DNA from 4 places in the Trinickia sp. NRRL B-1857 genome. Region 4 is predicted to be linked to each of the others. Evidence: predicted binding sites of a transcription regulator. Region 4 holds the regulator's gene; each other region holds the start of a gene.
What was found. Region 4 encodes FNR, which switches genes on or off when oxygen is low (the NO sensors DNR and NnrR bind a similar motif). Its sites were predicted from a motif close to TTGATNNNNATCAA; they were not measured.
Positions count from the first base shown of each region.

Region 1: AB1286_RS17915 (phosphate transport regulator) is a predicted target of FNR. The motif match lies at 1,663-1,676, and genes of this name have one in related genera.
Region 2: AB1286_RS11195 (DUF2249 domain-containing protein) is a predicted target of FNR. The motif match lies at 4,691-4,704, and genes of this name have one in related genera.
Region 3: AB1286_RS02040 (OmpW/AlkL family protein) is a predicted target of FNR. The motif match lies at 5,564-5,577, and genes of this name have one in related genera.

Region 1 covers NZ_JBFLUK010000001.1:3,988,407-3,996,207, reverse strand. The annotation lists gene AB1286_RS17915 (phosphate transport regulator) at 1-1,575, opposite strand, end outside; gene AB1286_RS17910 (DUF3562 domain-containing protein) at 1,821-2,018, opposite strand; gene AB1286_RS17905 (hypothetical protein) at 2,410-2,850, shown strand; gene phoU (phosphate signaling complex protein PhoU) at 2,922-3,629, shown strand; gene AB1286_RS17895 (NRAMP family divalent metal transporter) at 3,762-5,063, opposite strand; gene AB1286_RS17890 (hypothetical protein) at 5,738-6,235, shown strand; gene AB1286_RS17885 (TadG family pilus assembly protein) at 6,600-7,682, opposite strand.
Region 2 covers NZ_JBFLUK010000001.1:2,512,151-2,519,951, reverse strand. The annotation lists gene AB1286_RS11220 (MBL fold metallo-hydrolase) at 1-172, shown strand, start outside; gene AB1286_RS11215 (Rrf2 family transcriptional regulator) at 209-679, opposite strand; gene hemN (oxygen-independent coproporphyrinogen III oxidase) at 868-2,313, shown strand; gene AB1286_RS11205 (Crp/Fnr family transcriptional regulator) at 2,329-3,030, shown strand; gene AB1286_RS11200 (hypothetical protein) at 3,001-4,323, opposite strand; gene AB1286_RS11195 (DUF2249 domain-containing protein) at 4,323-4,556, opposite strand; gene AB1286_RS11190 (NAD(P)H-dependent flavin oxidoreductase) at 4,765-6,003, shown strand; gene ubiU (ubiquinone anaerobic biosynthesis protein UbiU) at 6,056-7,051, shown strand; gene ubiV (ubiquinone anaerobic biosynthesis protein UbiV) at 7,092-7,801, shown strand, end outside.
Region 3 covers NZ_JBFLUK010000001.1:438,604-446,404, reverse strand. The annotation lists gene AB1286_RS02055 (AsmA family protein) at 1-2,177, shown strand, start outside; gene AB1286_RS02050 (ABC-F family ATPase) at 2,301-3,893, shown strand; gene AB1286_RS02045 (aldehyde dehydrogenase family protein) at 4,056-5,492, shown strand; gene AB1286_RS02040 (OmpW/AlkL family protein) at 5,634-6,332, shown strand; gene AB1286_RS02035 (DUF1289 domain-containing protein) at 6,418-6,621, opposite strand; gene AB1286_RS02030 (polyamine ABC transporter substrate-binding protein) at 7,012-7,801, shown strand, end outside.
Region 4 covers NZ_JBFLUK010000001.1:326,316-334,116, forward strand. The annotation lists gene AB1286_RS01525 (Acg family FMN-binding oxidoreductase) at 1-520, opposite strand, end outside; gene AB1286_RS01530 (zinc-dependent alcohol dehydrogenase family protein) at 749-1,738, shown strand; gene fnr (fumarate/nitrate reduction transcriptional regulator Fnr) at 1,763-2,539, opposite strand; gene AB1286_RS01540 (universal stress protein) at 2,823-3,305, shown strand; gene AB1286_RS01545 (universal stress protein) at 3,463-3,945, opposite strand; gene AB1286_RS01550 (acetate/propionate family kinase) at 4,021-5,250, opposite strand; gene phbB (acetoacetyl-CoA reductase) at 5,445-6,197, shown strand; gene AB1286_RS01560 (PHA/PHB synthase family protein) at 6,320-7,801, shown strand, end outside.

The DNA.
Region 1 (7,801 bases), 3.7 Mb from region 4:
GAACGCCGCTTCTTCGAGGGCGTCGGCGATGTCGTCGGAGAGTTCAAGAAGGCGCTTGAACGGCTGCCACCGAGGCTGGCGCTGCGCCTGCTCACGCGCGCGCATCACCAGATGGTCCGCCTGCCGTTCCCAGGCTTTGGCCCTCACCGCCAACGCCTGCCGGGGGCTACCACCCGCCAGCGATACGGACATCACGTCATGCGTCAGGCCATCACTTACCGCTTGCGCAAGCGCGTGGCAATAAGCGGCATGCTCCTCGAGCAGTTCGTACGCGCTACTGTGCTGGCGCACGCGTCGCGCGAGCAACAAGCGCGTCTGATCCGCGACCAGCGCGACCGGCTGCCCACCGAGCAGGGCATGGCTCGCCATCCGTAGCACTTCGACCATGAATGCTCGCGCATCGGCCGCACCGAGTACGGTGTCAAGCCTGTCGCCGATGCGAAATGCCCCTTGACCGACGGCCTGCATGGCGGTGTAGATGAGTGCTTCCCCACCGGCCTTCAACCAGGCCATGTGGCCGGCGTCGCATCGGGCCGCATCGCGCAAGACCTCGATCGCGTTGTCTTTGTCGACAAACGACAGCAACCGCTTGCGGGCCCGGTTCCAGTCGATCAGGAAAACAATGCGAGACCCGATCCCTTCGAGCGTCGTCTCAAGGGTACGCTCGTCGGCGCAATCGAAGCGCGCGACGCCGAATATATAGGCCTCGCCTTCGTTCAGCGCAGCATTCACCTTCGATTGCAGGTCGCTCCATTGCGCACCGTAAGGCACTAACAGCGACTGGAAAAACTCGAAGCGCGACCGGTGCAGATCCGAGTAGCTCAGCGTAATCGTCAAGTCCTCGACCGCCACGACCAATACGTGTACATCGTTGGTGCCGATGTCGTTCTGGAGCAGCAACCGCTCGCCGTCGCGCGTCGCCGCGGTGTCGAGTCCAGGATGATCGAACTTCAGCGGTGCCGTACGGTTCAATCCGCGCATGAATGCGACGACGCGCGCGCGATCGGCCGGATGCAGGTGCCACACATGTGCGCCGTCGATCTCCTCGCCGGAAATCGTTTTCGCCAACTGGTTGAGCGCATGGTGAAGATCCATCACCAGCAGATGCAGGCTGTCCTCTCCATTCGTTAGCCGGCCGCGCGTTAACGATTGCAATTGTGGGCGGCTAAGGCCTTCGCCGCGCAGTGCGTCGATTTCCTCCAACCAATGCTGCACGCGCGCGCGCAACGTGTCTCGTCGATCATCCGGTTCGACGAGCGGCCGGGCCATCGTCTCCAGATCTTCGGCGAAACGCGGCATGAGACGCGGAAGGTCCGGCACTAGCAACGTGCCGTCGACGAGCGAAGCGCTTGTCGGTATGTTCCGAAGCCAGGGGGCGTCGACGTGCGCAGCGACAAGTTCCGTGCTCAGGTCGGGCAACTCGCCGTCCGGATGTTCGGCATGCGCAAACGCAACCTGTAGCACTGTCAGGTAGAGCTTCAAACGGTCGTTGGCGGAGAGTGCCGCCTTGATCCAGCCTGGTAGGAGCAGGCTGCGCTGTCCCATTGCTGCGATTGCTTGGGTCTTTTGCGTCATAGCCGCCCGTTATCCCGGTGAATGACCCAGTCTCGACTGCCTATGTGACATATTCCTGACAGCGGCGACTCGCACTGTGCGCATTCGTTGATACGCATCAACCGACCACCGAATACCTTAGCCATCCGACGAAACGAGCAGCGGTTCAATGCCGATTTCGCCTCTGCGAAATATCGGGCGAGGAAACGGCGCGCTATGGTCGCCTGGCATGAGAAACGATGCGATAGGGTTTGCGGGGCGATCGGCTAGTGCCGGTCTTGCGAAACTCCGCGCAGATTTTCCCGGACGCGTTTGGCGACCAGTACCGTCAGGTAGTCCAGGACTCGCGCCCCGTCGCTATATTGAGCCCACGTCTCGGCATACATCTTCGAGACGATCTCGGGCGGCGTATTCGTGTCGGAGGCGATTGCCTGAACGATCTCGTCAAAGTTGCGGTCAGCCACTATGTGCTCCTACCGTTTTAAGGAAGGGGTGCGAACCAGAGGAGTTTCGATTAAACGACGTTGCCTGCCCGCGTGCAAATTACATCGAACTATGGTTGATGCATGTCAGTTGTCGTCATCTTGTCTGGACATTATTAGCCGTCCTCCACCACGCGGCGCCTTGCCGCACAGGCGCAAGATCATCGCGAGCCGCTCGATGCCCTCGTCAACGGCCCGTCGCAGGAATGCCGAAGTATCAATGGCTTGTCGAGCTTGCCCGACTGTTACCCACAGCCTTGCGAACAGAATCTGTGGACAATTTTCCGGCCGTGCGGGACGGTAGTCCGCGCAACGAGGACAATTTCCACAAACGGTATATACTGTTTATATCATTACGAATCTGGAGTCGACCATGATTGAGCCCCGCATCAAGAAGCCTACGAAGAAGGCATTCCACTTCCCGAAGAATGCCAACGGACACGCGGTAACCGAGGATAAGCAAGCGGACGCGGGTGAGCTTGCGTCCGCCGACGTGCAAGCCGCCGCGACAAAGGCAAAGAGGCAAAAGCGCGCGGCACCGGCGCAAGCCACGCCGACCGAGGCGGCAGGAGCGGGAAAAGCGAAGAGTGTGAAGAAGGAAAAAGTGATACGCGACAGCTTCACAATGCCGAAGTCCGACTACGAGAAGATTGCCGCACTGAAACAGAAGTGCCTCGATGCGGGCGTGTCAGTGAAGAAAAGCGAGCTTCTGCGGGCAGGGTTGATCATACTCGAGACGGCATCGACGAAACGCCTGCTTGCGGCAATCTCAGCGGTCGAAACGGTCAAGACCGGCCGACCTGCACAGTCGTAACGAAGCGCTCTCACTTTGCTGCACGCGACCAGCGCCCGGGCGGCACAGGCATTCCGACTCAAAGACAGAACATGCCGGATAAGCATCTTTCACGCAGGTTCGATGCCGAACTCGCGCTGGTCTCGACGAGGCTGCTCGAAATGGGGGGCCTGGCCGAGTCACAGATCGCGTGCGTTCTGGACGCGCTGAAGTCGTTCGATCTAGGGCTTCTCGAGCATGTCGGCGACGACGAGCACCGGCTCAATCTCATGGAAATCGCAATCGACGACGAAGTGGTCAACGCCATCGCCCGCTGGCAACCCACAGCCTCCGACTTGCGCCTTCTGATGGCGGCTTCGAAGTGCGCGGCCAACCTCGAGCGTGTTGGCGACGAGGCGCGGAAAATTGCGAAGCGCACTCGTCGCGTTGCCATGGACGCAGGCGCATGGAACCTCAACATCGCTGAAATTAAGGCGTCCGGCGACATGGCGTCGCACATGCTCGGCGGAGCACTGGATGCATTCGCGCGCATGGATGCCACTGCGGCTACGCAGATCGTCCGCGACGACGAAACCATCGACGCCGAATTTCGGGCATTCGTAGTCAAGGTTGTCAAGTCCATGAAGGAAGACCCTCGGACAGTCCAGCTCGGATTGGACTACCTATCCATCGCGAAATCCATCGAGCGTATCGGTGACCATGCCACCAACATTGCGGAATCCGTCGTCTATGCCGTTCGCGGCACCGATATTCGCCATGAGCATAGAAAGCAGCGCGGGCAAGAAAACGCTGCGAATTGAAGTTTTCGCCCAGCAAGACATCGCTCCAAATGCGCTTTCCTCGGTTTTTCGCCTTTCACGGGCCCAGGGCTGTGCAGCCGTATCCCTTGCGCGGTGAGCCGCAACAACGTGAACCGAACGTGCATCGCATGGCTACCTAAGAACGAACATTGCCACGGCCGCCGCACCCATAATCGCCGTCGCGATCCAGCCAAGGATAATCAGCGGCCGACTCGCCGTGAAAGCGCCCATGACCGACTTCTTCGAGACGAGGATGATGATGACGACCATGAGCGGTACGGCGACCACTCCGTTGATGACGGCGCTCCAGAAAAGAGCCTTCATCGGACTGATTGGCGAATACTGGATAGCCAGTCCGGCGAGCACGCTAACGGCGATGATGCCGTAGAACCCCCGCGCGTCGCCCACCTTGCGCTCGAGCCCCTCCTTCCACCCCATCGCCTCTGAAAGGGCGTATGCCCCGGAGCCTGCTAGCACCGGCACGCCAATCAGGCCCACGCCGAGAATGCCGAGGGCAAAAAGCAAGTAAGTGAAGTTACCCGCGAGTGGCCGCAGCGCACTCGCTGCCTGCGCCGCCGTGTTGATGTCGGTGATTCCGGCCACATGAAGCGTGACGGCAGTCGCGAGAATAATGAAGTACGCAGCGACGTCGGAGTAGAGCATGCCACTCCATGTGTCCCACCGGATACGCCGAAGCTCAGTGCCCGAGGCGCGCGCGTCCCGTACCAACGGCGCACCGCCTTGGCTCGTCTGCATGTCCTCGACCTCTTCTGAAGCCTGCCAGAAGAATAGGTAGGGGCTAATGGTCGTGCCGAAGACCCCGACCACTACGGCGGCGGCACTGGCATCAGGTGTGAAGCGCGGCCAGACCGTGCGCAGTGCGACCTGCCCCCAAGGAACATGGACCGTAAGCAGCACCGCCGCGTAAGCAAGCAGTGCGACGGTCAGCCATTTCAAGAAGAACACGTACCGATGGTAGGGAACGAACACTTGTAGCACAAGCGTCCCGAACACGAAGAACGCCGTCATGAGGTGACGATTGACACCGGAGACGAGTTCCGCAACTTCGCCCATAGCGGCAACGTCGGCGGCGATATTGAGCGTATTGGCAACGAGCAGAAGCAGCACGACGCTCCTTAGCACGACCGGCGGGAATGCGGTCTTGATGTTGGCCGCGAGTCCTTTCCCCGTGACTCTGCCAAGGTTCGCGCACATCGACTGGACGGCGGCCATCAGCGGATACGCCAGCGGCATCGTCCAGAGCATGTTCAGCCCGAATTGAGCACCTGCCTGGGAATAGGTGGCGATCCCGCTAGGGTCGTCGTCAGCGACGCCGGTGATCAGCCCGGGCCCGACCCGCGACAGCGGGTGCTCCTTCAGACGCCCCCAAAGGCCCTGAAAAGCGCTCGTGCACGGCGATCGTTTGGCGTCCATTCACTCACCTTGCTAATAAGAGACGGGCACGGGTATTTCCAAAGAAGCGTCCAGCCGAACGGCCAAAACTGGCCGACCAGCGCCCCAAAGCCGAGCTCGACGATCGCCTCGGGTACGCGACTCATGCAAATGGCATAACTCGACCACACGGCTGCCCCTCTGTCCACAGCGGACGCAATGATGGATTCCGCAGTCAACGGCCGGATACCCCGCCGGGTCATAGGACCAAAATGCGTGGCCTCGGATCCAGTTATGTAGCGTAGTCCGGGCGGAGAAACTCAACCACGAGGCGCCGCGGGCGTTAAGTAGAATATTGCAAGGAAAACAATCAACTTTCTATCGCGCAGGCTCACTGTATCGGCGGCATCCCACCTAAGGAGGCGCTGAAAAAATGATTTCACAATAAATCACTGTCTCTCAAAATCTGTAAAAAATCATCGTCAACGTCATTAACCGCATTTCTATGTTCTGGAGATCCGTCTATGATGGTCTCGCAAGATTCCGCTGGGCTTCAACCAAGCCCGCTGTAGAATTTCCGCTCGACGGAGCACGACTCGCATTTGAGGAGGAGAGAATGGGATTTTTGGGTCAGCTCGGCTTTACTCCAGCTCACCGTCTCGTGCCGCGTGATCAATAAACACCGCACCGGGCTTACTGCCTTAGATGGAGCAAAAATGGCCAATTTCAAATACTTCACGTTTGATGCAAGCGAGGTAGTTCCTGGCGCGCAATCCGAGGATGGCGCTCCATCGGGTTTCGGCTATGTTAACCGCGAGTTAACCCCCGGAGCTACAATCCGCTACGACTATGGCCTCAAAAGATATACATTTGAATATACCTATTTGACGTACAACACCTCATTGTTTGGCGGTGGCTCCGTTCCACCCGGAGGGTATGGAATATGTGCACAATACGCGGAGGACGATGGCCGCTTGCTCGTAGAGGACAAGTGGGTAGATGTTAATATTAATGACGGGAATTGGATATCATTTGCAAATTCGCCTGCGTGGTCGCAGTATCTGAACTTGGAAGGGAGGATGTGCGACGATTTTATGATTGGCAACCAAATATCGCAAAATCTTTTTTGCAATCTCTTTGAATCCAACGGTATCAACCCAAAATTCTACACCATCACAAGCCTTAAAAATTTCAGCAAAATTTCCAACATTTGAGTGAATACGCGTAACTTGGCGATTTTTACGGCGCAAACCAATATTTCGAACAGCAGTCTCACTCGCTGGCACATTCGTCGGCATCGGACAGTCTTTAAATGCGCTGTAATGCACCGAGGATAACCGCCCTCATGTCGTGCGGGCTTTGCACAAGTTGCCGGTGCCACCTGTCGTTTGAGGTATGCCAATGGTGTGCCCACAAAGCTGGCGCCAGGACTTCGCACCGAGAGAGTGGTTTCGGTTTGAGTCCCAATCGCCAGCCGTCACGGCCCTCGGAACCGATGCGGGAACCGATCGCTCCGAGGGCTACGAGCGCGAACGAAAGCGAAACGCATCGGGGCTGCCGTGCTCTGACCTGCGCCAATCATTGCGCGAGCATGGCCGGGGTGTAAGCGCCGTAGTACGGTCCGTTGCCTGCGCCGGCGCTACCGGTCGGTACCTTGTAGTTGGTGATGAAGTGCCCCGTAATGCACTTGCAGCTTCCGCCCGTCGAACTGTCGATGTGGAAAGGGGCAAAGGCAACGATTGGCACAGCGGCATGGGTCGTGAGGTCGACGACAACAGGCAGCAGCACGTCGGCCGGATACGGTACGGACGAAAACAGCGTGGTTTTCGTGCCGGGCTCGATCCATGTGTTGTCCCCAATGTTCATTGACGTCGGATTGCCGTTGGCGAGTAGGTTCCGTGCCGTCGGAACATCGTTGGCGTCGGTTTGAAACGAAGTCCATTGCATCGAGGCACACGGACCTGCGTGATACGCCGACGCCATCGTGAATTCGATCGGATTGCCGCTCGCGTCGGTGTTCGGCTGTCCCGTCGACGAGTTCCAATAGTTCTGGTACATGCACAACGGGATCGCTATGGGGAGCAAGGCTCCCGGCGGGCTCGCCCCCGGAGCCAGAACAAGCGCGGTGGCCGTCGCGCTGACTGGTATCGTCGATACGCCGACTAAGCCGGCGAAATAGGTATTGAGCGGGCCGCCGTTCTGTCCTGCCGTTCGGCTGATCGTCACTTGCACCGCGGGCTTGTCATAGGTGCCGGGCGTGATCGACGTCGACTGCAAGCCGGCCGGGGTTCCTTGGACGTTCCAGTAGCCCGTTTGAACCTGAACGTCGGTTAGCGTTACACCGTCTGCCGCGTTTTTAACGCCGGCTGCGCGCGCTGAGGCCGAGGCGTTCGCCCACGTTCCCGCAACGCCCGACAACCGCAATTCACCCGCGCCGGCCAGCGCCGCGGCGTCGACTGCATTCTGCAATTCGTTGCGTACGACATACGCGCGCCCGATATCCGCGGCTAGCGCAAGAAAGCCGATCATCATCGGCAGCAGGATGGCAACATAAACGGCTACGGCGCCGCGTTGCCGAGCCGGGCGCGAGGTCAGCTTCGAGTGGATTGGCATGCCATGCCGGCCCGTGCCGGCAGACCCCGTTGGTCGTTCCAATTTCATCTGCATCCCCGATGCGGTTACGGTGGCGCGCGGTCTATCGCTTGTGCCTAGGCGTTGTATTCGACCGATAGCGCCGATGCACGGGCGAAAAGCGCGCCGATGTCTCGTGTCGTACTCTT
Region 2 (7,801 bases), 2.2 Mb from region 4:
TGAGGGCGTGTCGGAGAACGAGTTCGTCGATATGCGACTCGCGCGCGACCGCACGCTGTCGATGCCGGTGCTTATTTTGCCTGCCGTGCAGGTCAATATTCGAGCGGGCGACATGCCTCCCCCCGAATCGAACGGCGTTCGCTATCTGAAGATTCCGCTCAACGCGCTTTGATCGGTTTCACACTTCGCACTGGATACTTCGCCCGCATTATTTGCGGGCGAGGCGCACGAGCGGCCGTTCGTTGGCAGTGAGGCCGATCAGTCGCGATAGCTTGCTTTGCTCGGCCGCGATATCGGCCAACGTGAATTTGTCCAGCACCTCGAAATAAGCCCGCAGCGCGCTGCCGAGCACGCCGCGCAGGCCGCAGGCAGCCGTGATGACGCATGCGTTGCCTTCCGTGTCGAAGCACTCGACCATCCGGAAATCCGGCTCCATCGTGCGCACCACGTCGCCCACCGTGATGCGCGACGCCGGCCGCCCGAGTTTCAATCCCCCTGTCCTGCCGCGCGTCGTGCTCAAGTAACCGGCTCGCCCCAGCGCGTGCACGATCTTGACGAGATGCCCGCGCGCGATGCCGAGGGCTTCGGAAATCTCGCCGATCGTGACGAGCTCGTCCGAACGAACGGCCGCGTACATCAGCACGCGCAAACTGTAATCGGTGAAGTCCGTGAGTCGCATAGCGCACCTATAAAGTCGATCGATTGTATATCTTTTAGGCGTGCCGATGCCCTGCCCGCACCGTCGCAGCGCGCGCTCGCGTACGAATCAGATCGAAAGATTGCTGACATACATCAAGTTTCCGATGCTCGCCGGTTCGATAATGATCGAGGGTCGGCAAGAGACACGGTACGTCCACGAGAACGAATATGTCAGCAAATCCGCAGCGCGGCTGCGAAATCCCGGACGGTGGCGAGCACACCGGCGATGCACGCTCGGCCGATATCGAACTATCGGAGGCGTTGATTCGCCGCTTCGACAACGCGGGACCGCGCTACACCTCTTACCCCACCGCCGATCGCTTCTCGGCCGAGTTCGACGAAGCTGCCTATCGCGGTCACCTCGCGCAGCGCGCACAAGCCGTCACGAAGCCGCCGCTCTCGGTATACGTGCATCTGCCGTTTTGCGAGTCGCTTTGCTACTTTTGCGCCTGCAACAAGATCATTACGCGCGATCACAGCCGCTCGGTCGAATATCTCGACTATCTGCTGCGCGAGATTGCGATGGTCGCGCCCGAGATGGGAAGCGCGCGGCATGTCTCGCAGTTGCATCTGGGCGGCGGTACGCCGACGTTTTTCACGATCGACGAACTCGGCCGGCTAACGGACACATTGCGTCGTCACTTCGATTTCGCCGCGAACGCCGAACTCGGCGTCGAGATCGATCCGCGCACCGTCACGGCCGATACGTTGTCGCAGTTGGCCTCGCTCGGCTTCAATCGAACGAGTTTCGGCGTACAGGATTTCGATCCGGCCGTGCAACAAGCCGTCAATCGCATTCAGCCGCTCCCCATGGTCGAACGCGCGTTGAAAGCCAGCCGCGATGCCGGCTTCGAATCGATCAACGTCGATCTTATCTACGGGCTGCCGCGGCAATCGGTCGCAAGCTTCGATCGCACGCTCGACGAAGTCGTGCGGCTCGCCCCCGACCGCATCGCCCTTTACAACTACGCGCATCTGCCGAGCCGCTTCAAGGCCCAACGGCTGATCGACGCGAGCGAGTTGCCGCTTGCCGAGGACCGCCTGCGCATCTTTATGCGAGCGACGCATCGTCTACTCGACGCGGGCTACGTCTATATCGGCCTCGATCACTTTGCAAAGCCGGACGACGAATTGAGCCGTGCGCTCAGAGCGGGCAGCTTGCACCGGAATTTCCAGGGCTATACGACGAAAGCCGAATGCGACCTCGTGGGTTTCGGCGTATCGGCGATCGGCAAAATCGGCCGCAGCTATTGTCAATCGACGCGATCGGTGAAGACCTATTACGAACGCTTGGACGAGGGCAAGCTGCCGGTGGAGCGCGGTTTGACCTTGTCGGCCGACGATCTCCTCAGACGCGAAGTCGTCATGACGTTGATGTGCAGCGTGCCGTTGGAATACCGCGCGATCGAGGCGCGCCACGGCATCGACTTCGCACGCTACTTCGAAGGCGAGCTGAAGGCGCTTGCACCGCTTGCCGAAGCCGGACTCGTGCAATTGAGCGACGACGCGATTCGGATCTTGCCGAAGGGGCGCTTATTCGTACGCGCCGTCGCGATGACGTTCGACAAATACCTCGGACGGCCTAGCGCGGCTTCGTATTCGAAATTGATTTAGACCGACGGAGTGCAGATGCAAAAAGCGAAAATTCGCGTTCAGGACTTTCTTGCTCGGATGCCGCTTTTCAACGAGCTATCCGCGGTTGAGCTCGATCGCATCGCGCAGGGTACGACGCAGCAACCGGTCGCGCGAAAGGAGACGGTCTTCAATTGCGGCGACCCTTGCACGGGCCTGCACGCCGTCGTCTACGGACAGATCAAACTCAGTGTCATTTCGCCGCTCGGCGAGGAGAAAGTCGTTCGGCTCGTTGGGCCCGGCGACAGCTTCGGCGAGGCGCTCATGTTTCTGGGTAAGCCGTATTTTGTTTCGGGGCAAGCGCTCGCCGATTCGCTGCTGCTGCATGTCAGCAAAACGGCGATCGTCGACGAATTGCGCGACCAGCCCGACTTCGCCTGCAAAATGCTCGCGGGCATGAGCGCTCGGCTGCATGCGCTTATGCGCGACGTCGAAGCGTATTCGCTTCGATCGGGCACGCATCGCGTCATCAGCTATTTGCTCGCGCAGCCGGGTGACGCCCAGGCCGATAGCGAGAAGCCCGGCATGCGCGTGCAGTTGGAGGCCGGCAAAAAGATGGTGGCCTCGCGACTGAATCTGACGCCCGAACATTTTTCGCGCATCTTGCACGAACTCGGCACGCGCGGGCTCGTTGCCATCAACGGCCGAGAAATCGTTATTCCCGATCCCTCAAAGCTGCGTGCCGCGTGCGCTTACTGACGTCAGTCGGCACTTCACGCTGAGATAGAGCCGCAACGCACGCGCGATGTTGACGCCGAGCCAGGCACTCGAAATGCCCAGTGCAAGCGCGGCGGGCCGGGTGAAAGCGTTTGGCAGCGCGCTGGCGCAAAGGAGTAGCGCGAGCGCGCACAGGTGCGCCCAATACTGCGCGCGCGCGTGCTCGTCGGGCAGCACGGCCTTGACCTTGGGGACGATGGCCGAGCGCACGTCCAGCGTTGCCTGCAAGTGATACCAGAGCAAAAACGGCACGATCTTGTAGAGCATGCCGCTGATCGCCGATTGAATGGCACCCACCAGCACGAGTACGCCGAGCGCGACGTCGAGCGAAGGATGGCCCGTTACGCGAGCACCCGCCCAAGCTAGCGATGCACCGAGGACGCTGACCATCGACGTCCGCCAATACAAGGTCGTCGTATCGGGGGACGAACGTTTGCGCCCGTGCAGCAAGGCGAGGGTGACGACGGCGAAAACGCCATATGCGACAAACGGCAGCGCGGCAAGCGAAAGCGACGCGCCGAGAGCAAGCGTCCGGACGTACCACACGGAGACCGAGGCGAGCGCGATCGCCATGAGCGAGAGCGGTGCGAACGCGTGTGCGAGCCGGCGAGGGTAGGGCTCTGTGACCAGGAACATCGGAATGACCTGATAGGCCACGCCGGCCGTTAGGAGTCCGATCCAACCTGCAAGCCCCCAGATCAAATGAACGTTCGTCATGCCGACGATAGGCCACGCGAACGGATGCGCGAGCGAAAGGGCGAGGGCGGCGCCGAGCGCGACCGTCACCGCGAAGGCGATCAGCGCCAAGCGAATCGCACGGAGGATGTCGCTGACGCCGCTTGGATGCTGCTCCCGCGCACGCCTGAGCCCGACGAGGCATGCGACGACGAACCAACAGCACGCCGCCCCACATGCCAGTGCGGCGATCGAAAATAGTATGGTGTGCGAAGTGACGAACGCTGCGGCCAGCGCGAGGGTACCGACGCTGAGCAAAGCATGAATGCCCGTTGCGCTGGTTCTTTCAGCCGCGACGTGAGCGCCGGCAACGACGGGCAAGATCTGAATCAGCGCGCCGATCATGACGCTGGCGAACACGCCGAGTGTTAAGACATGCGTCGCGGCGAGCGCGAACGCCGACCACCGCGTGTAAAACGCCGACGGCCCAGCATACCCGAGCAGCCCCGCGGCAATCATGCCGAATACCGGGGCATTCAAGAAAAAGCGGAGCGGGGCGGCGAGCGCGGGCGATGCGTCGAGAGCAAGATCGCGCCGCATCAGCCGCGCCGCCAAATATCGATCGCGTAACGCCCTTTATCGGGCCCTTGAGCGTCGTATTCGAAGCCGCCGCGCGACAGCAACCCATAGAGCGGAAACGGCTCTCGATCGATGATCATGCGTAGATAGGAATCGTCGCCGAGCGAGCGCAGTGCGGCGAGCACGCGCTCCATCGGCTCGGGCGGTTCGAGCCCGCATAAGGCGAGCGTCGTTTCACAGACAAGCGGTTTCATACGCGGTCTTTCGTCGCACCGCTAGCGATGCAAGAAGAAAAAATCGGACACGCCAGCCACCCTAGCAAAGGGCGCGGCGCGCGCGGGCAATACCCTCATTCACGGTAAGCATACGGGTCGCCCGAGATCCCTTCTTGACCCAGGTTAAGGTCCGCGCCGGCAGCTCGCCCCACACTGTCATGTACTTCGATTGTCGTGAGGTTGTCCTGTGTCAGTGCCGAAGGCTGGATTCGAACCCCTGCGTATCAAGGGCAAAACGCTGTTGCCCATCGTCCAGGGCGGAATGGGGGTGGGCGTGTCCGCGCATCGCTTGGCGGGCACCGTCGCCTCGCTCGGCGCGCTCGGCACGATATCGAGCGTCGACCTACGGCGGCATCACCCCGATCTGATGGCGAAGACGGCGCGCTCGCGCGACCGGGCGCTCATCGATTCCATCAATCTCGAAGCGCTCCAACGCGAAGTGCGCGCTGCGCTCGCGCTGTCAAGCGGCAACGGCGCGGTCGCCGTCAACGTCATGCGCGCCGTGTCCGCCTACGCCGACTATGTGCGCTGCGCATGCGAAAGCGGTGCCCATGCGGTCGTCGTCGGTGCGGGGCTGCCGCTCGATCTGCCGGAGCTCACCACCGAGCACCCCGACGTCGCCTTGATTCCGATCTTATCGGATGCCCGCGGCATCGGCCTCGTACTCAAGAAATGGATGCGCAAGCAACGGCTGCCCGATGCGATCGTCATCGAGAACCCGCGCTACGCGGCGGGGCATTTGGGCGCCGCCACGCTCGACGGCGTCAACAACGCCCATTTCGCGTTCCCCGAAGTGATCGAAGGGACGCTCGCCTTGTTCAAAGAACTCGGCCTCGAGCGCGAAAAGATTCCGCTTATCGCGGCGGGCGGCATTCATGCCCATGAGCAGGTTCGAGAGCTCATCGCGCTCGGGGCGACCGCGGTCCAATTGGGGACGCCGTTCGCGGTGACCGAAGAGGGCGATGCGCATCCGAACTTCAAGAAGGTCCTCGTCGAGGCGACCCCCGACGACATCGTTACGTTCATGAGCGTGGCCGGCTTGCCGGCTCGCGCCGTACGCACGCCTTGGCTAGCCGATTACTTGGACAAGGAAGCAAAGCTTCAACGCGTGGCCAAGCCGCGCAAATGCACGGTGGGCTTCGATTGCTTGCAGCAATGCGGCTTGCGCGACGGCATCGCGAAGCAAGGTCAGTTTTGCATCGACCAGCGGCTTGCCTATGCGCTCGCGGGCGACGTCAAACGCGGGCTGTTCTTCCGCGGCTCGGAAGCGCTGCCGTTCGGCAACCGGATTCGGCCGGCGCGTGAGTTGATCGAGTACCTGCTGACGGGAACGATGCCTGCGAACGAGATAGTCTTGGCCGCTGCGGCGGCCGGCGGCGCGTCGAGTCACACGAAGGCGCCGACGCACTTTCACGAAGCGGCATGAGGGCCGCCGCGATGTCGAAAACATTTCAACGATGAACGATCGCTCCCCCCCGATGGAACTCGTATGCCCGGCGGGCAGCTTGCCCGCGCTAAAGAGTGCGATCGACAATGGCGCCGATTGCGTCTACCTCGGATTTCGCGACGCGACTAACGCCCGCAATTTTGCGGGCTTGAATTTCGACGAGGCGTCGATCGCCGCCGGTATCGACTATGCGCATGGGCGCGGCCGCAAAGTCTTGCTCGCGCTCAATACGTACCCGCAGCCGGCGGCGTGGCCCGTATGGCGTGCGGCCGTGGATCGCGCGGCGGCAGCCGGCATCGACGCCGTCATCGTAGCCGACCCGGGGCTCATGCGTTATGCGCGCGAGCGCCACCCCGATTTGCGCTTGCATCTGTCGGTGCAGGGATCGGCAACGAACTACGAAGCGATCAACTTCTACCAGACACGGTTCGGCATCTCGCGCGCCGTGCTGCCGCGCGTGCTTTCGCTCACGCAGGTCGAACAGGTGACCGAGAACACGACGGTCGAACTCGAGGTATTCGGATTCGGCAGCTTGTGCGTGATGGTCGAGGGGCGTTGCGCGTTGTCTTCTTACGTGACGGGCGAATCGCCGAATACGCATGGCGTCTGTTCGCCGGCCAAACACGTTCGATGGCAAAAGACGCCGCAGGGCTTGGAATCGAGGCTGAACGGCGTGCTGATCGATCGCTATGCCGACGACGAAAACGCCGGCTATCCGACCTTGTGCAAGGGGCGCTTCGACGTCGCCGACGAAAGCTATTACGCGATCGAAGAGCCGACGAGTCTGAATACGCTCGAGTTGCTGCCGCGTCTCATGGCCATGGGCGTGCGCGCGATCAAGATCGAGGGGCGCCAGCGCAGCCCGGCCTATGTGGCGCAGGTAACGCGCGTCTGGCGCGAAGCGATCGACCAGTGCCGCGCGAACGCGCAGCGCTATAGCGTCAAGCCGGCCTGGATGAACGAACTCGACAAGGTGGCCGAGGGGCAACAGCACACGCTCGGCGCTTACCACCGTCCATGGAAATGACGCGGCGCGGCCGCTCGCGCCGCCCGCCGGAGCATACGAAGTGAAGATCGCACTAGGTCCGATTCATTACTATTGGTCGCGCGTGGCGACGTTGCAATTTTACGAAGCGATGAGCGCAACGAGTGCCGACATCGTCTATCTCGGCGAGACCGTTTGCGCGCGCCGGCACGAATTGCGGCCCTCCGACTGGATGGATATCGCCGAGATGCTGGCCGACGCGGGCAAGCAAGTCGTGCTCTCGACCCAAATCCTGCTCGAATCGGGCAAGGACGTCGCGACGATGAAAGCGGTCGCGGGCAACGGCCATTATTGGGTCGAGGCCAACGATATGGGTGCGGTGCATTGCACGAACGGCGGCGCATTCGTGGCGGGCCCTTGGCTCAACGTCTATAACGAACCCACGTTGCAAGTCATGGCCGAGGCCGGCGCGAAGCGGTGGGTCGCGCCGCTCGAAATGGGCGCCGACGCGCTGGCTCGGATGCAGGCCGAACGGCCAACGGGATTGGAGACCGAGGTATTCGCCTACGGACGGATGCCGCTCGCGTTTTCGGCGCGATGTTTCACCGCTCGCAATCGAAACCTGCCGCGAGAGAACTGCCAATACGTCTGTCTCGATCATCCGGACGGACTGACGCTACGCACGCGCGAGGGCGAGCCGTTTTTGGTGCTCAACGGCGTGTCGATCCAATCGGCGCGCGTCTACAACCTCGTCGATTCGGTCGATACGTTGAAAGGCCTGGGCGTGGACGT
Region 3 (7,801 bases), 110 kb from region 4:
CCGCACTTGCCATCTTCGTTCTGACCTTCGACTGGAATCGCGCTCGACCTTGGGTCGACGATAAGGTTTCGCAAGCGATCGGGCGGCCGTTCGCGATCAACGGCGACTTACGGGTCGGCTGGCAACACCCGGCAAACGAACATGGCTGGCGCGCATGGGTGCCTTGGCCGCGTTTTTCGGCTTATGACGTGACGGTCGGCAATCCGCCATGGACCGCTTCGATGACTTTCGCACGGCTCGATTCGATCAGTTTCGACGTGGAGGTGCTGCCGTTGCTTTCGCATGTCATTTCGATTCCCTCGATCGACCTCGTCAATCCGTCGATCGATCTCGAGCGGCTCAAAGACGGGCGTGCGAATTGGACGTTCAATCTTCCCAAGTCGACGACGCCGTCGCGCTGGACGCTGCGCCTGGCCGATCTAGGTTTTGCGAAAGGCCATATCGCGCTGTCGGACGAAATGGATCAGATCACGTTGCACGTGGATGTCGATACGCTCGGTAAGCCGCTGCCGATCGGCGACGTCATGAAGCAGCAGGAAACGGCCTCGCGCGGCTCGGCCGCTCACTTGATCGGCGAGCACGGCGCGCGCAAGCTCGCCGCGCAGGAGCAGACGGCATCGGGCGCGCGCGAAGCGTCGGCCGAGATCGCGGCGTCGAGTCCGCCGCCCGCTTCCTCGCCGGCCGCTTCGGCGGCTGCTGCGCCCACCGCCTCCGGGACGGCGGCAGGCTCGCGATCGTCGCTTCTCTACGCGCTCGCTTGGCAGGCGAAGGGGCGTTATCGCAAGACCGATGTCTCGGGCACCGGCAAGCTCGGCGGCGTGCTGGCGCTGCGCGATGCGACGCGTCCCTTCCCGATGCAGGCCGACGTCAAGATCGGCGACACGCGCCTCGCGCTCGTCGGCACGTTGACCGACCCCGTCCATTTGTCCGCGCTCGATCTGCGGCTCTGGCTGCAAGGCCAAGATCTTTCGCATCTCTATCCGATTCTGGGCGTGACGTTGCCGCAGACGCCGCCTTATGCGACCGATGGGCATCTCACCGGACACTTCGAAACGGGCGCCAGCAAATTCACGTACAGCGACTTCACGGGCCGTGTCGGCGGCAGCGATTTAGAAGGAACGCTGACGTATGCGTCGCGCAAGCCTAGACCGTTGCTGACGGGGCACGTCACCTCGAATGTGTTGCAGTTCTCCGATCTCGCACCGATCGTCGGGGCCGATTCGAATGCGAACAAGGCGCGCCGAGGGGAGAGCGTCAAACAGCCGAGCGCCCGCGCGTTGCCGGTGGAACCGTTTCATACCGAGCGATGGAAAGCGATCGATGCCGATGTCACGTTCAAGGGCCGGCGCATCGTCAAGGATCCCTCGCTGCCGATCACGGATCTGGACACGCACGTCGTCATGAAAGACGGCGTGCTGACGTTCGAGCCGTTGAACTTCGGCGTAGCGGGCGGAACGTTGTCTTCCAACTTTTACCTCGACGGCTCGAAGGTGCCCCTACAGGCGCGGATGAAGCTCTCAGCGCGTCACCTGAAGCTGAAACAATTGTTCCCGACGCAAAAGACCATGCAATCGGCGATGGGCGAGTTGAATGCGGACGCGAGCTTGTCGGCGACGGGCAACTCGCCGGCCGCATTGGGCGGTACGCTCGACGGGGAAGCGAAAGCGCTGGTCACGCAAGGCAAGCTGAGCCGGCTCATCATGGAGGCTGCGGGACTGAACGTGGCGAACGTGGTCTACGAGAAGCTGTTCGGCACGCGCGACGTCGATATCAACTGCATGGCCGCCGATTTCGCCGCAACCGACGGCGTGCTCGATACGCGCACGTTCGCGCTCGATACGTCGGATGCGCTCATCGGGATGGACGGAAAGATCAATCTGCAAGACGAGACGATGGATTTGACGATCCATCCTCATACGAAGGGTTTCCGCATCTTCACGCTGCGCTCGCCGCTCTACGTGAAGGGCACCTTCAAGCATCCCGACGTCGGCGTGAGCAAGACGTCGATCGCTCTGCGGGCGGGCGCGGCGGTGGGGCTGGGCTTGATCAATCCGTTCGCGGCGTTGATCCCGCTCATCGCGCCGAGCAATGTGAAAGGCGCGCCGTGCGACTTACTGCTCGCGCAAATGCGCGCGGCGCCCAAAGCGCCCCCGCCCGGCGCGCACCCCGCGCACTGAAGACGGCTCCTGGGCCGGCCACGGCATGGGGCCGGAATAGCCGGCGGCGGCAAGCGGGTGGGGTCGGCGAAAGCTTGGTAAAATACCGGGTTTTTCGCCGATCACCATTCGAAGGGACGCGCCGTGCTGTCTACCGCCAATATCACCATGCAATTCGGGCCGAAGCCCTTGTTCGAGAACATCTCGGTCAAGTTCGGCGAGGGCAACCGCTACGGTCTCATCGGCGCGAACGGCTGCGGCAAGTCGACGTTCATGAAGATCCTCGGCGGCGATCTCGAGCAGAGTTCGGGCACCGTCATGCTGGAACCGAACGTTCGCCTGGGCAAGCTGCGCCAGGACCAATTCGCCTACGAAGACATGCGCGTGCTCGACGTCGTCATGATGGGCCACACCGAGATGTGGGCCGCGATGACCGAGCGCGACGCCATTTACGCGAACGCCGAGGCGACCGACGACGACTACATGCATGCCGCCGAGTTGGAAGCGAAATTCGCCGAGTACGGCGGCTATACGGCAGAGGCTCGTGCGGGCGAGCTGCTGCTCGGTATCGGCATTGCGATCGAGGATCACAACGGCCCGATGAGCAACGTCGCTCCGGGCTGGAAGTTGCGCGTGCTGCTCGCGCAGGCGCTGTTTTCGAATCCCGACGTGCTGCTGCTGGACGAGCCGACCAACAACCTCGACATCAACTCGATTCGCTGGCTGGAGAACATCCTCAACGAGTACAACTCGACGATGATCATCATCTCCCACGACCGGCACTTCTTGAACCAGGTCTGCACGCACATGGCGGACATGGATTACGGCACGCTGAAGCTCTACCCGGGCAACTACGACGACTACATGCTCGCCTCGACGCAGGCGCGCGAGCGCCAGGCTGCGGCGAATGCGAAAGCGAAGGAGCGGATCTCCGATCTGCAAGACTTCGTGCGCCGCTTCTCGGCGAACAAGTCGAAGGCCCGTCAGGCGACGAGCCGCCTCAAGCAGATCGACAAGATCAAGATCGAGGAATTCAAGCCGTCCTCGCGCCAGAATCCGTTCATTCGCTTCGAGTACGAAAAGAAGCTGCACAACATCGCCGTGGTGGCCGAGCACATCACGAAGCGTTACGAGCGCACGATTTTCGAGAACTTCGATTTGAGCGTGCAACCGGGCGAGCGCATTGCGATCATCGGTGAGAACGGCGCGGGCAAGACGACGCTGCTGCGCGCGCTGCTCGGCAATTTGGCGCTCGACGGCGGCTCGATCAAATGGGCCGAGAACGCGAACGTCGGTTATATGCCGCAAGACACGTATGAAGAGTTTCCGAACGACGTGACGCTGACCGATTGGATCGACACCTACCGCAAGGAAGGCGACGACGACCAGATGGTGCGCGGCACGCTCGGACGTTTGCTGTTCAATGCCGACGACATCAAGAAGTCCGTCAAGGTCCTCTCGGGCGGCGAGAAGGGGCGCATGATCTGGGGCAAGCTGATGCTGGGCCGCCATAACGTGCTCTTGATGGACGAACCGACGAACCACATGGATATGGAGTCGATCGAGTCGCTTCAGATCGCGCTCGAGAAGTACGAAGGCACGCTCATCTTCGTCTCGCACGACCGTGAATTCGTGAGCGGTTTGGCCAATCGCATCATCGAAGTGCGCACGGACGGCACGCTGTACGACTTCGGCGGGAATTACGAGGACTTCCTGGCTAGCCAGGGCGTGCAGTAAATTGCTTGCTTGCGGCTGAGGGCGGGCCGTCCGCCTGAGCCGCATCGGGTTCGTATCGAATCCGTATCGAACGATCCAACCGGCGATTGGGCCGCGTCCGATCGTTTTTTGCCCGACGCTGAGTAAAATGTGCGAGTCGAAACCCACAAGGTGAACACTCGCATGAAAATCTACGATCGGCTTTATATCGGCGGCCAATGGCTGACGCCTTCGGGCACGGGCACCATCGACGTCATCGATTCGGGTACCGAAGCGGTGATGGGCCGTATCCCCGAAGGCTCGGTCGCCGACGCCGAAGCCGCTGTCGAAGCGGCGAAGCTCGCGTTCGACGCATGGGCAGCGACGCCCGCGGCGACACGCGCCGGTTACCTCGAAAAAATCGCGGCGAACCTCAAGGCGCGCACCGACGCGCTGGCCGCCTCGATCTGCGGCGAAGTGGGCATGCCGCTCAAGCTCTCGCGCGCCATTCAAGTCGGCAGTCCCGTCTATAACTGGAACCTCTACGCCAAGCTCGCGCGCGAATTCGAGTTCGAAGCGCGCGTCGGCAATTCTCTGGTCGTGCGCGAGCCCGTCGGCGTCGTGGCCGCGATCACGCCTTGGAACTATCCGCTCAATCAAATCACGCTGAAGGTTGCCGCCGCGCTGGCGGCGGGCTGCACGGTCGTGCTCAAGCCGTCGGAAGTCGCGCCGCTCAATGCGTTCATGCTAGCGGAAGCAATCGACGAAGCAGGCCTTCCGGCCGGCGTATTCAACCTCGTCAGCGGCTACGGTCCCGTCGTCGGCGAGATCGTTGCGAGCCATCCGTTCGTCGATATGGTCTCGTTCACGGGTTCGACGCGCGCGGGCAAACGCGTCGCCGAGCTTGCGGCCGCGAGCGTCAAACGCGTCGCACTCGAGCTGGGCGGCAAATCGGCTGCCGTGCTCCTCGACGATGCCGATTTTGCGACGGCCGTGAAAAGCACAGTCTCCGCTTGCTATCTCAATTCGGGACAAACGTGCTCGGCACATACGCGTCTCATCGTGCCCGAATCGCGTTATGAAGAGGTGCGAGCGCTGGCAAAGGCCGCGGCCGAAACGTTCGTCGTGGGCGATCCCCGCGATGAGACGACGCGTCTCGGGCCGCTCGCATCGGCTGCCCAACTGACGCGCGTACGCGAATTCATCGAACGCGGGATCGCCGAAGGCGCCGAACTCGTCACCGGCGGCGCGCATATGCCCGATGGGTTGACCCACGGCTATTTCGTCAGGCCGACCGTTTTCGGTCGAGTCCACCCGAAGGCGACGATCGCACAGGAAGAGATCTTCGGCCCCGTCTTGTCGATTTTGACCTACGAGGACGAGGACGAAGCGCTCCGCATCGCCAACGATTCGATCTACGGGCTGGGCGGAGCGGTCTGGGCGGGTTGCGACGAGCGAGCAATCAGCGTCGCGCGGCGCATCCGTACCGGCCAGGTTGACGTCAACGGCGGTGCTTGGAACATGCAAGCCCCGTTCGGCGGCTTCAAACAATCGGGCTACGGCCGCGAAAACGGCGTCTACGGGCTCGAGGAGTACCTCGAGTACAAATCGATCCAATTGAAGGTGCCCAAGCCCGCGTAGTTCGTCGGCCGGCCGGCAAACGATGTTGATGCGCGACCGGCTGTCGCACCGCGGCATGTCTTGGCCCATGGTTGATTGGGGTCAACCCCTTTCGTCGATAACCCACAAAGAATGTAGGGGTTTAGACGAGAGGGAATCGAAATGCAAATCCAACGCTGCACCACAATCAAGCACTTCACTATTGCGGCATGTCTCATCAGCGCTTCGCTGGCCGCTTCTTCCGCGTTCGCAGCCGACGACGCTGCGCCCGTTGCGGCGCCGGTTGCTTCAGCGCCCGACTACTCGGGCAACGGGGCACTGCACACCGGCGACTGGCTGGTCCGTCTGCGGGCCATCAGCATCGAGCCGACCGCCCGCACAAACGAGACGCTCTCGGCGCTCAACGTGGGCGTGAACAACGCGATCGTGCCCGAGCTCGACTTCACGTACATGATCCGCGACTACCTGGGCGTCGAGTTGATTCTCGCGACCTCGCGTCATCAACTGACCTCGAGTCTCGGCAATCTCGGCGGCGTGGGCGTGTTGCCGCCTACGTTGTTGCTGCAATATCACTTCAATCACCAAGGGCGCATCAGGCCCTATGTCGGCGCCGGCATCAATTACACGCTGTTCTACAACAACGGGCTGAACGCGGGCGGGCAGTCGATTGCGATCGACAACCATAGCTTCGGCCCGGCCTTGCAGGCGGGCGTCGACGTGCAGATCACGAAACGGCTCTATGTGAACGCCGACATCAAGAAGATCTGGATCAAGACCGGCGCATCGCTGAACGGCCAGTCGCTCGGCACGCTGCATATCGACCCGCTCGTGATCGGCCTCGGGGTCGGCATGAAGTTCTAAACGAGAGCGCGGCGCGGGCCGCGAGCGGTTCGCTGCTGTAGTCGAACGCCGGCTTAGCCCGGCGTTTTTCGCTTTCAACGGCGGGTCAAAGGTTGTCGTTCCTAAAACGCATTGCCGTGCCTTCGCGCTCGATACGCACCCAAACGGCGCGTTTTTCCGTATCGCTCATGAAGACCCAATTCGAGACTTCGGTCGCCGTGCGGCCGCAGCCTTTGCAGACTTCGTCGAAGAGCGTCGAGCAGACGCCGATGCAGGGGCTGTCGGGTAGGGCGTGAAGGTTTGAAGCCATGAAACCATTTCTCGTATGCGGGTCGAACCGTATGGTAGCCGACGCCGCGCCCGCCCTGCGAAACCCCATACCGCGCAAGGGGCCGGCGCCTGCGGGGCACCACGCGTCCGCCGCAGGCTATCCGAAAGGCTAATCGAGGTTTTTTTCAAGTGGACAAGGGCTCATAACCCGATAAAATTGCGCCCGATTCAGCGTACCGGACCATGTTATCCGGCAACGCGAGGGCTCATATGTGCCGTTTGCGCGACAGGTGATCCGAGCGGCTCGTATTTTTGTGCCGCGGGTGAATGTTTGATGGTAGCTTTCGGGTTTTTCAGAGGAGCCGCGGGCGGGTTGTCGCGGCACGGGCGGGGTTGAGGCCGGGCGAACCGGTCTGCATCGGAGAACGGGATGAAAAAACAGGTGATGGGCGGGCTCACCGCACTGGTTTTGTGCGCGGCGCCGTGGGTGGCGTCGGCCAAGGATACGCAGCTAAATGTCTATAACTGGTCTGACTACATCGCCAAGGACACCATTCCGAACTTCGAAAAACAGTCGAGTATCCACGTCCGCTACGACAATTACGATAGCGACGATACGCTGCAAGCGAAGCTGCTGACGGGCAATTCGGGCTACGACATCGTCGTGCCGACGAGCAATTACGCGGGCAAGCAAATCGCAGCCGGTATCTTTTCGCCGCTCGATAAGTCGAAGATCCCCAATCTCAAGTACCTCGATCCGCAATTGATGGCCCTCGTGGCCGGCGCGGACCCGGGCAACAAATACGTAGTGCCTTGGGCGTGGGGCACGACGGGCCTCGGCTACAACGTGACGAAGGCCCAGCAAATCCTCGGCAAGAACGTTGCGCTCGATAACTGGGACATCCTGTTCAAGCCCGAGAACATCTCCAAGTTGAAGGCTTGCGGCGTGTCGGTGCTCGACGCACCGGATCAATTCTTCGCGGCCGCACTGCACTACATCGGCAAGGATCCCATGAGCACGAACCCGGCCGATTACGAGGCCGCGCTCGCGATGATGAAAAAGATCCGTCCGTACATCACGCAGTTCAATTCGTCGGGCTACATCAACGACATGGTCGGCGGCGATATTTGTTTCGCGTACGGCTGGTCGGGCGACGTCGTGATCGCCAAGCACCGCACGCTCGAAGCCAAGAAGCCCTACAAGGTCGAGTACTACATCC
Region 4 (7,801 bases):
CCTCGTGGGCATGGACGCAGGCCAGCTCGGCGCCCTCGGCCTGGACCGCTTGCGTCAGTCGCGCGCCGACTTCCGGCGCGATGGGAGCTTCTGAGAACGGGAGCCGCGTTGTGACCCGCGCCGTGATCGCATCGAATAAATCGGCGAGCCCCGTGTCGACATGTCCGCCCGGTACGAGCCGCAGGCTTGCCAACATGTCCGGGTCGGCCGGCGACGGAAACAGCGTGATGGCATAGGCGAGCCCGAAGCGGCTCAAGGCGACGCGAAGATTGAGCAGCGCGGCGCCGCAACTGATGACGAGCTCCCGGTCGTACGGATCGGCCACGGGCAGTGCGCGAAGGCGATCGGCGTTCAACGTGACCGTATCGCCGTCGACGATGAAGCGCCACGGCTGGGTGTTATGGCTCGACGGTGCGAGTACCGCGTATCGCAGCGCGAACCGCAGCTTCTCGGCCGGGGTGGCATCGGCCGCCAGTGCGCTCGCATCGACGGACCAAGCGTCTTGAATGTGTGTATCCATCGCAAAGCCTCCTAGAGGAATGCATGTGGTGAGTACTGGCCTCATGGCCGTCGTCGTTGCCGCGACGTTGGCGGCGCACCGCACCCGTCATGAACGATGGTGACGCGTGCGCACGGCGATCGCTTTGCTCTGCATCAAGACAAACCAGACGAATTGCGCTGAAATGAACGGCGAACGAGGCGGGTGAAACACTTCAGGCAACCGTCGGTTTCCGAGGGAGGCAGCGAAATGCGAGCAATGGTCTTCGATGGACGTAGTCCCGTGTTGCAACTGCGCGATCTGCCCGAGCCGCGGCCACGGCCGGGGCAAGTTCTGATCGACGTGCGCGCCTGCGGCGTTTGCCGTACCGACCTGCACGTCGTGGACGGCGAATTGACGCACCCGAAGACGCCGCTCGTGCCGGGGCACGAGGTGGTCGGGATCGTGGCGGGGCTCGGCGAAGGGGTGACGCAGTTCGCTTTGGGCGAACGCGTCGGCGTACCTTGGCTCGCGCATTCGTGCGGCCATTGTCCGTTTTGCGCGCGCGGCAAGGAAAATCTCTGCGATGCACCGGGCTTCACCGGCTATACGATCGACGGCGGCTACGCCGAGCGAACGGTCGCCGACAGCCGATATTGCTTTCGCCTGCCGGCGCGTTATTCGGACATCGAGGCCGCGCCGCTGCTCTGTGCGGGGTTGATCGGATATCGAACGCTGTCGATGGCGGGCGATGCCGAGCGCATCGGCATTTACGGATTCGGCGCCGCGGCGCACATCGTGGCGCAGGTAGCGCGTCATCAGGGCCGCGAGGTCTATGCGTTCACGCGCCGGGGCGATACCGCGGCGCAGGCGCTCGCGCTCAAGTTAGGCGCGAATTGGGCCGGCGCGAGCGACGAGGCCGCGCCTCGCCCGCTCGATGCGGCGCTGATCTTCGCGCCGGTCGGCGCGCTCGTGCCCACGGCGTTGCGCGCCGTGGTCAAGGGTGGGGTGGTGGTCTGCGGCGGGATATATATGAGCGATATCCCGTCGTTCCCTTACGACATGCTCTGGGGCGAGCGCCGTATCGTCTCGGTGGCGAATCTCACGCGCGACGACGGTCACGCATTCATGCGGCTCGCCGATACGATCGCGCTCGACATCGCGACCACGGTCTACCCGCTGGCCGAAGCGAATCGGGCGTTGGCCGACCTGAGAGAAGGACGACTCGCAGGCGCGGCAGTGCTCGCCGTGAGCAACTGATACCATCGCAAGGGCGGGCGGAGATCATACGCGCCCCAACTCGTCGAGATTGACGATACGGATTTGCTTGCCGTGCGATTGCACGAGTCCGTCGCGCTGGAATTTGGAAAACATGCGGCTCACCGTCTCGAGTTTCATACCGAGGAAGTTGCCCATTTCCTCGCGCGTCATCCGGAGATTGAATTCGGCCGCCGAATACCCGCGCGCTTTCATGCGGCTCGACATGTTCAGGAGGAACGCGGCAACGCGTTGCTCGGCGCTCATCGTGCCGAGCAGCATCATGAGCGACGATTCGCGGACGATTTCGCCGCTCATCATGCGCAGAACCTGCTGTTGAAGACGTTTGGACTCGGCGCACATCGACTCGAGCAGCGCGTAGGGAATGATGCATACGCTGCTGTCTTCGATGGCGATGGCGTCGCTGCTATGGTGTTCGGTGCACACGCCGTCGAGCCCAAGGACTTCGCCCGCCAAATGAAAGCCCGTCACCTGCTCGCGGCCGTCGCGATGCATGACGACGGTCTTGAACGATCCGGAGCGGATCGCGTAGATGCTTTGGAAGGTATCGTTTGCGCGATACAGCGCGTCGCCGCGCTTGATGATGCGCGTTGCGCTGACGATCGAATCGAAGCGCGTCAGCTCCTGTGCGCTCAGCGTCTGCGGCATGCACGCGGAGCGCATCGAGCAGCTCGCGCAATGCTGCGCGGTGCGGCGTTCGACTCCCTTGGGGGGCGCGCAAGCCGAGGCGGATTCTCTTGGCGCCGTCGCGACATCGGCGGCGAAGGTTGCTTCGTTGAACATACGACCTCCTCAAAAGGGCGGCGCGAGCGCAAAGCAGCGCGAGAAGTCCATCTCTTGATTGGCAGTATCGGAGGTCGGGCGCTATAAAGAAATCGGCGGCGTATGAAACTGCGGTAAGTGTTGTGGAAGCTTTGTAAGGGTTGTCCTACATCAACGCGTGGTAAATGTAATAAGCCCGACGAATGGACCGTTGATCGCCGTCAAGTCCGATGTTCCGTAGCGGACGCAGACTGTATGCCGTAAGCATAAAAACCATGGGCGATAGGCCCAGGAGGAATAACTTATGTACAAACGGATCCTGGCTGCCGTGGACGGCAGTCGTGGCGCGCGTCTCGCCCTCGATGAAGCCATCAAGATCTCCAAGGCGTCGGGTGCGGAAATCGTCGCCGTGTTCGTGGTCGAACACGCACCGCAGCTTGTCGACGTCGGTGCGGTTTATATGCCCGAGCAAGGCGCCGATACGGTGCAAGTCGATGCGGCGACCGCGGCGCTCGACGAAGCGCGCGAGTTGTTGCGCGAGCATGGCGTGAGCGGCGTCGCGCGCGCGCTCGACGCCTACGGCGACGGTATCGCCCAGGTGCTCGCACGCGCGGCGGACGAGTGCGAAGCGGACCTCATCGTCATGGGCACGCACGGCCGGCAGGGCATGCGTCGCGTGCTGCTCGGCAGCGTGGCCGAGGCGCTGCTACGCAAAGCGCATATACCCGTATTGCTCGTAAGGCATACGCCCGATAAGCAGGCCGACGAGCAAGCCGATACCCTCTAATCGTTGCGCGATAGGGCCGAGTGCCATCAAACCGGACTCGGCTCGAGACGAAATCCGCATGGCAACGATAACGAAACTGCGCCGGCCGATCGTGAGATGGGCCGGCGCAGTTCGTTTAAGTTTAGGTGCGGGCGCTTCGCATCGAATCGTGCGAAGTTTATCGAGCCGGTGCGGGAGCGACTTCTGCCGTGGCGTCGTGCGCCGGAACCAATAGCACAGGGCGCGACGAGATGCGTAGGAAGCGCTCGGCCACGCTACCGAGTATGAGACGGCGAAATCCGCGGCGGCCATGCGTTCCCATGACGACGAGATCGGCGCCCGTTTCGACGGCGACACGCAAGATGCTGTGCGCGATATCGTCTCCGAGTGCGCTTGTTTCGACGACTTTGGGGGTGCCGGTCACGCCTTCGCGTTCCATCTTCGCGAGGGCCTCCTTGTTCACGCGCGAGCCTTCCTCGAACAACGCGTCGCGCACGATCGACGGATCGTAGCCGGGTGCGTCGGCGCCGACGAGCGGCACGTCGACAACGTAAAGCGGGAACACTTCCGCGTTGAATTCACGTGCCAGGCGCAGGGCCGAATCGAATGCGCGCGCGGACGTTTCACTGCCGTCGATCGGCGCGAGAATGCGTTTATACATGTCGGTGCCTCGTCGTTTAATAAGAAGTAACGCCTTTATGATCGGCGGCAACGCACTGGCGTGTGCTGATCCAAATCAAGCGAGCCGCGTGCGCTCGCCCACGAGCGACCAGGCCGCGCGCGCGGCGATCCAAGCTTCGTTCGTCGGCTCGACGACGACCTTGACGCGGCTGGTCGGGCGCGAGATGACGTGCGCATTCGCGCGATTGGCCTCATCGTCGAGTTCGATCCCGAAGAGTCCGAGCGCGCCGCATATGCGCGCCCGAATCGGGGCGCTATGCTCGCCGATGCCGGCCGTGAAGACGAGCATGTCCAAGCCGCCGAGGGCGGCAGCGAGCGCGCCTGTCTCACGCACGATGCGATGGACATATAGGGCAAGCGCTTCTTTGGCGCGTTCGTTTTCGTGTTCTTGCGCGAGCAGTACACGCGGATCGCCCGATAAGCCGGATACGCCCTGCAATCCGGAGTGATGGTAGAGCAACGTGCCGAGTTCCTCGTGCGACAGGCCGCACACCTCGATTAGATGGAGCACGACGCCGGGATCGATCGATCCGCAGCGCGTGCTCATCATCAAGCCGTCGAGCGCGGAGAAGCCCATTGTCGTCGCTACGCTCGACAGGTCGTGCAATGCGCATAGACTCGCGCCGCTGCCCAAATGCGCGGCGATGACGCGGCCATGCGCGAGTTCGCCGAACGCCTCGTCGAGTGCGATCGACAGGTATTCGTACGACAGACCGTGGAAGCCGTAACGCCGCACGCCATCGTCGAACCAAGAATGCGGAAGCGGCAGCAATTGTTCGACGCGCGGCAATGTCCGATGAAACGCCGTGTCGAATACTGCCACTTGCGGGACGCCGGGGCAGGCTGCGCGCAGCGTATCGATCGCATCGATATTGTGCGGCTGATGCAGCGGTGCGAGCGGAATCAGGGTGCGCAGCTCGCTCAGCACGTCGTCGTTCACGATAACGGGCTCGAAATAGTGCTGACCGCCGTGCACGACGCGATGCGCGACGGCGGCCAAGCGCAGATCGGGCCACGCGCGGCGCAGCCATTCGATGACGGGCGTAAGCGCCTCGCGATAAGGGTCAACGTTTGGGGCGCCGTTACTGCGCGCCAGCGTGCGCGGCGCGGCGCCGTCGACGACGAACGTCATTTCGCCGTCGATGCCGTCGGTGCCGCCGATTCCCTCGACTTCGCCGCTCGCAAGGGCGAGCCTGCCCGCTTGGCCGGAAGAGCAATCGAACAAACCGAACTTGATGCTTGATGAACCCGCATTCAGGACGAGAACGGCATGCTGCTCTGGCATTTTTTCACTCCTTTAGTCGGTCGATATGGCGGGGACTGTAGTCGGCGCGGCGGCTGACCCCGTTGACGCCGATCAACCCAGAGACCTTGCGAGGCCACTAGAGTGGAGCACGACCCTTTGTTGTTATTGGCCGGATGCGGCACCCACTTCGCTTCCGCGTTTCCGGGGTCTTCTCACTACTTCGAGGAGCAGCCATGTCCGCTTCAGTTCGACGCATCGCATTCGTAACCGGGGGGATGGGCGGCCTGGGCGCCGCCATCAGCCGCCGTCTGCACGATGCCGGCATGACCGTCGCGATGTCGCATTCCGAGCATAACGATCACGTCTCGACGTGGCTTACGCGCGAGGCGGAGGCCGGGCGCCACTTCCACGCCTATGAATTGGACGTTGCGGACTTCGATTCGTGCGAGCGTTGCGCGCGGCGCGTGCTGGACGAGTTGGGTCCGGTCGATATGCTCGTCAATAATGCGGGCATTGTGCGCGATGCGACGTTCTCGAAGATGACCAAGCGCGAATGGGATGAGGTGATGCATACCGATCTCGATGCACTTTTTAATGTCACCAAGCAGTTTTTCTCGAGCATGCTCGAGCGCCGCTTCGGGCGCATCGTCAACATCGGCTCGGTAAACGGTTCGCGCGGCGCGTACGGGCAGGCGAACTATGCGTCGGCCAAGGCCGGCATCCACGGGTTCACGCGCACGCTCGCACTCGAGAGCGCACGCCATGGGGTGACGGTCAACACGGTCTCGCCGGGCTATCTCGACACGGCCATGCTGGCTTCCGTGCCGGAGGACGTCATGCAGAAAAAGGTGTTGCCCCAAATCCCCGTCGGCCGCCTGGGCCGCCCGGAGGAAGTCGCCGCGCTGGTTGCATTTCTTTGCTCGGACGATGCCGCATTCATCACAGGCGCGGATTTGGCGGTAAACGGCGGGATGCACATGCAATGAGCGACTCGACGGATGGACAAACGCAGCCGGTCAGCACACCGGATATTCGCCGCGAGTATGACCGCGGGACGATCGCGCACGCCGACGGCGACGACGCGTCGATCGCGCTGTTGGACGCCCGGATGCGAGAAGGCGCGGGCCGCGCGGTGCAAGCGGACCCGACGTGCGATTGCGCATCGCCGCAGGCCACGCCCGCCGATGCGCTCGATCGCGCCGCGCACGCCCTGATCGCCGCGGCGACCGGCGGGCTTTCGCCGGCCTCGGCACTACTCGCATGGATCGACTGGGCCGTGCATCTGGCGGTCTCTCCGGGCAAGAATGCCTCACTCGCGGTCCAAGCCATGCAAGACTGGCTGCGAACTTGGCCGGAATGGACGTACGGCCTCGCGGCATCGCGTACGGCCAAGGAAGACGACCAGGCCGATCCTCGTTTCGCCGATGCCGCTTGGAATGCATGGCCGTTCAATGCTTACCGGGACGCGTTTCAATTGACCCAGGCTTGGTGGCAGCAAGCGAGCTCGGGCGTTCGCGGCGTCGAGCCGCATCATCAGCGGCTCGTGCAATTTTTCGCGCGCCAGTGGCTCGATGCGTTGGCGCCGAGCAACTTCGCGGCGACCAATCCGGTCGTGCTCTCGACAGCCATGCGCACGGGCGGGGCGAACTTCGCGTTCGGCGAGCGCAATTGGCTGGAGGACTACGGGCAATGGGTCGAGCGCTTGTCGGGTTCGAGCCGCAAAGCCAAGCCTACGTTCAAGCCGGGCCGGGACGTGGCGACGACGCCCGGTAAAGTCGTTTGGCAAGGCCCGCTGTGCGAGCTGCTGCAATATTCGCCGACGACGCCGAAGGTCGCACGCGAGAGCGTCTTCATCGTTCCGGCTTGGATCATGAAGTACTACATCCTCGATTTGAAACCGCACGATTCGTTGGTGCGTTATCTGGTCGACGCCGGTTATACGGTGTTCATGATCTCGTGGCGCAATCCCTCGAGCACGGCCCGCGATCTCGGTCTGAACGACTATTTGGAGCAAGGTTTGTTGGCTGCTCTGCGGGAGGCTCGCGCGCGCACGCACGGCGAGCGCGTGCATGCGGTGGGCTACTGCTTGGGCGGCACCTTGCTTTCGATTGCCGCCGCGTCGCTGGCCCGCGAGGCGAAACTCAAGCCCGATACCGCCGACGATCCGTTTGCTTCGGTCAGCTTGCTCGCCGCGCAAACCGACTTCAGCGAACCGGGAGAACTGGGCAACTTCATCGATGCGAGCGAACTCGCGGCGCTCGATGCGCTGATGTGGGAGCAGGGCTATCTCGACGGTTCGCAAATGGCCGCGGCGTTTCAATTGCTCAATGCGCGCGATTTGATTTGGTCGCGCATGATGAGCGAGTACTTGCTCGGGCGGCGCTCGAAGTCGAGCGACCTCATGTCGTGGAACGACGATACGACCCGCATGCCCTATCGGATGCACAGCCAGTACTTGACGCAGCTCTTTCTCGGGAACGATTTGGCCGAGGGACGGTACTGCGTGGGCGGCCGTCCGATCGCGCTCGTCGATATCGAGGCGCCGCTATTCGTCGTCGGCACCGAACGCGATCATGTCTCGCCGTGGCGC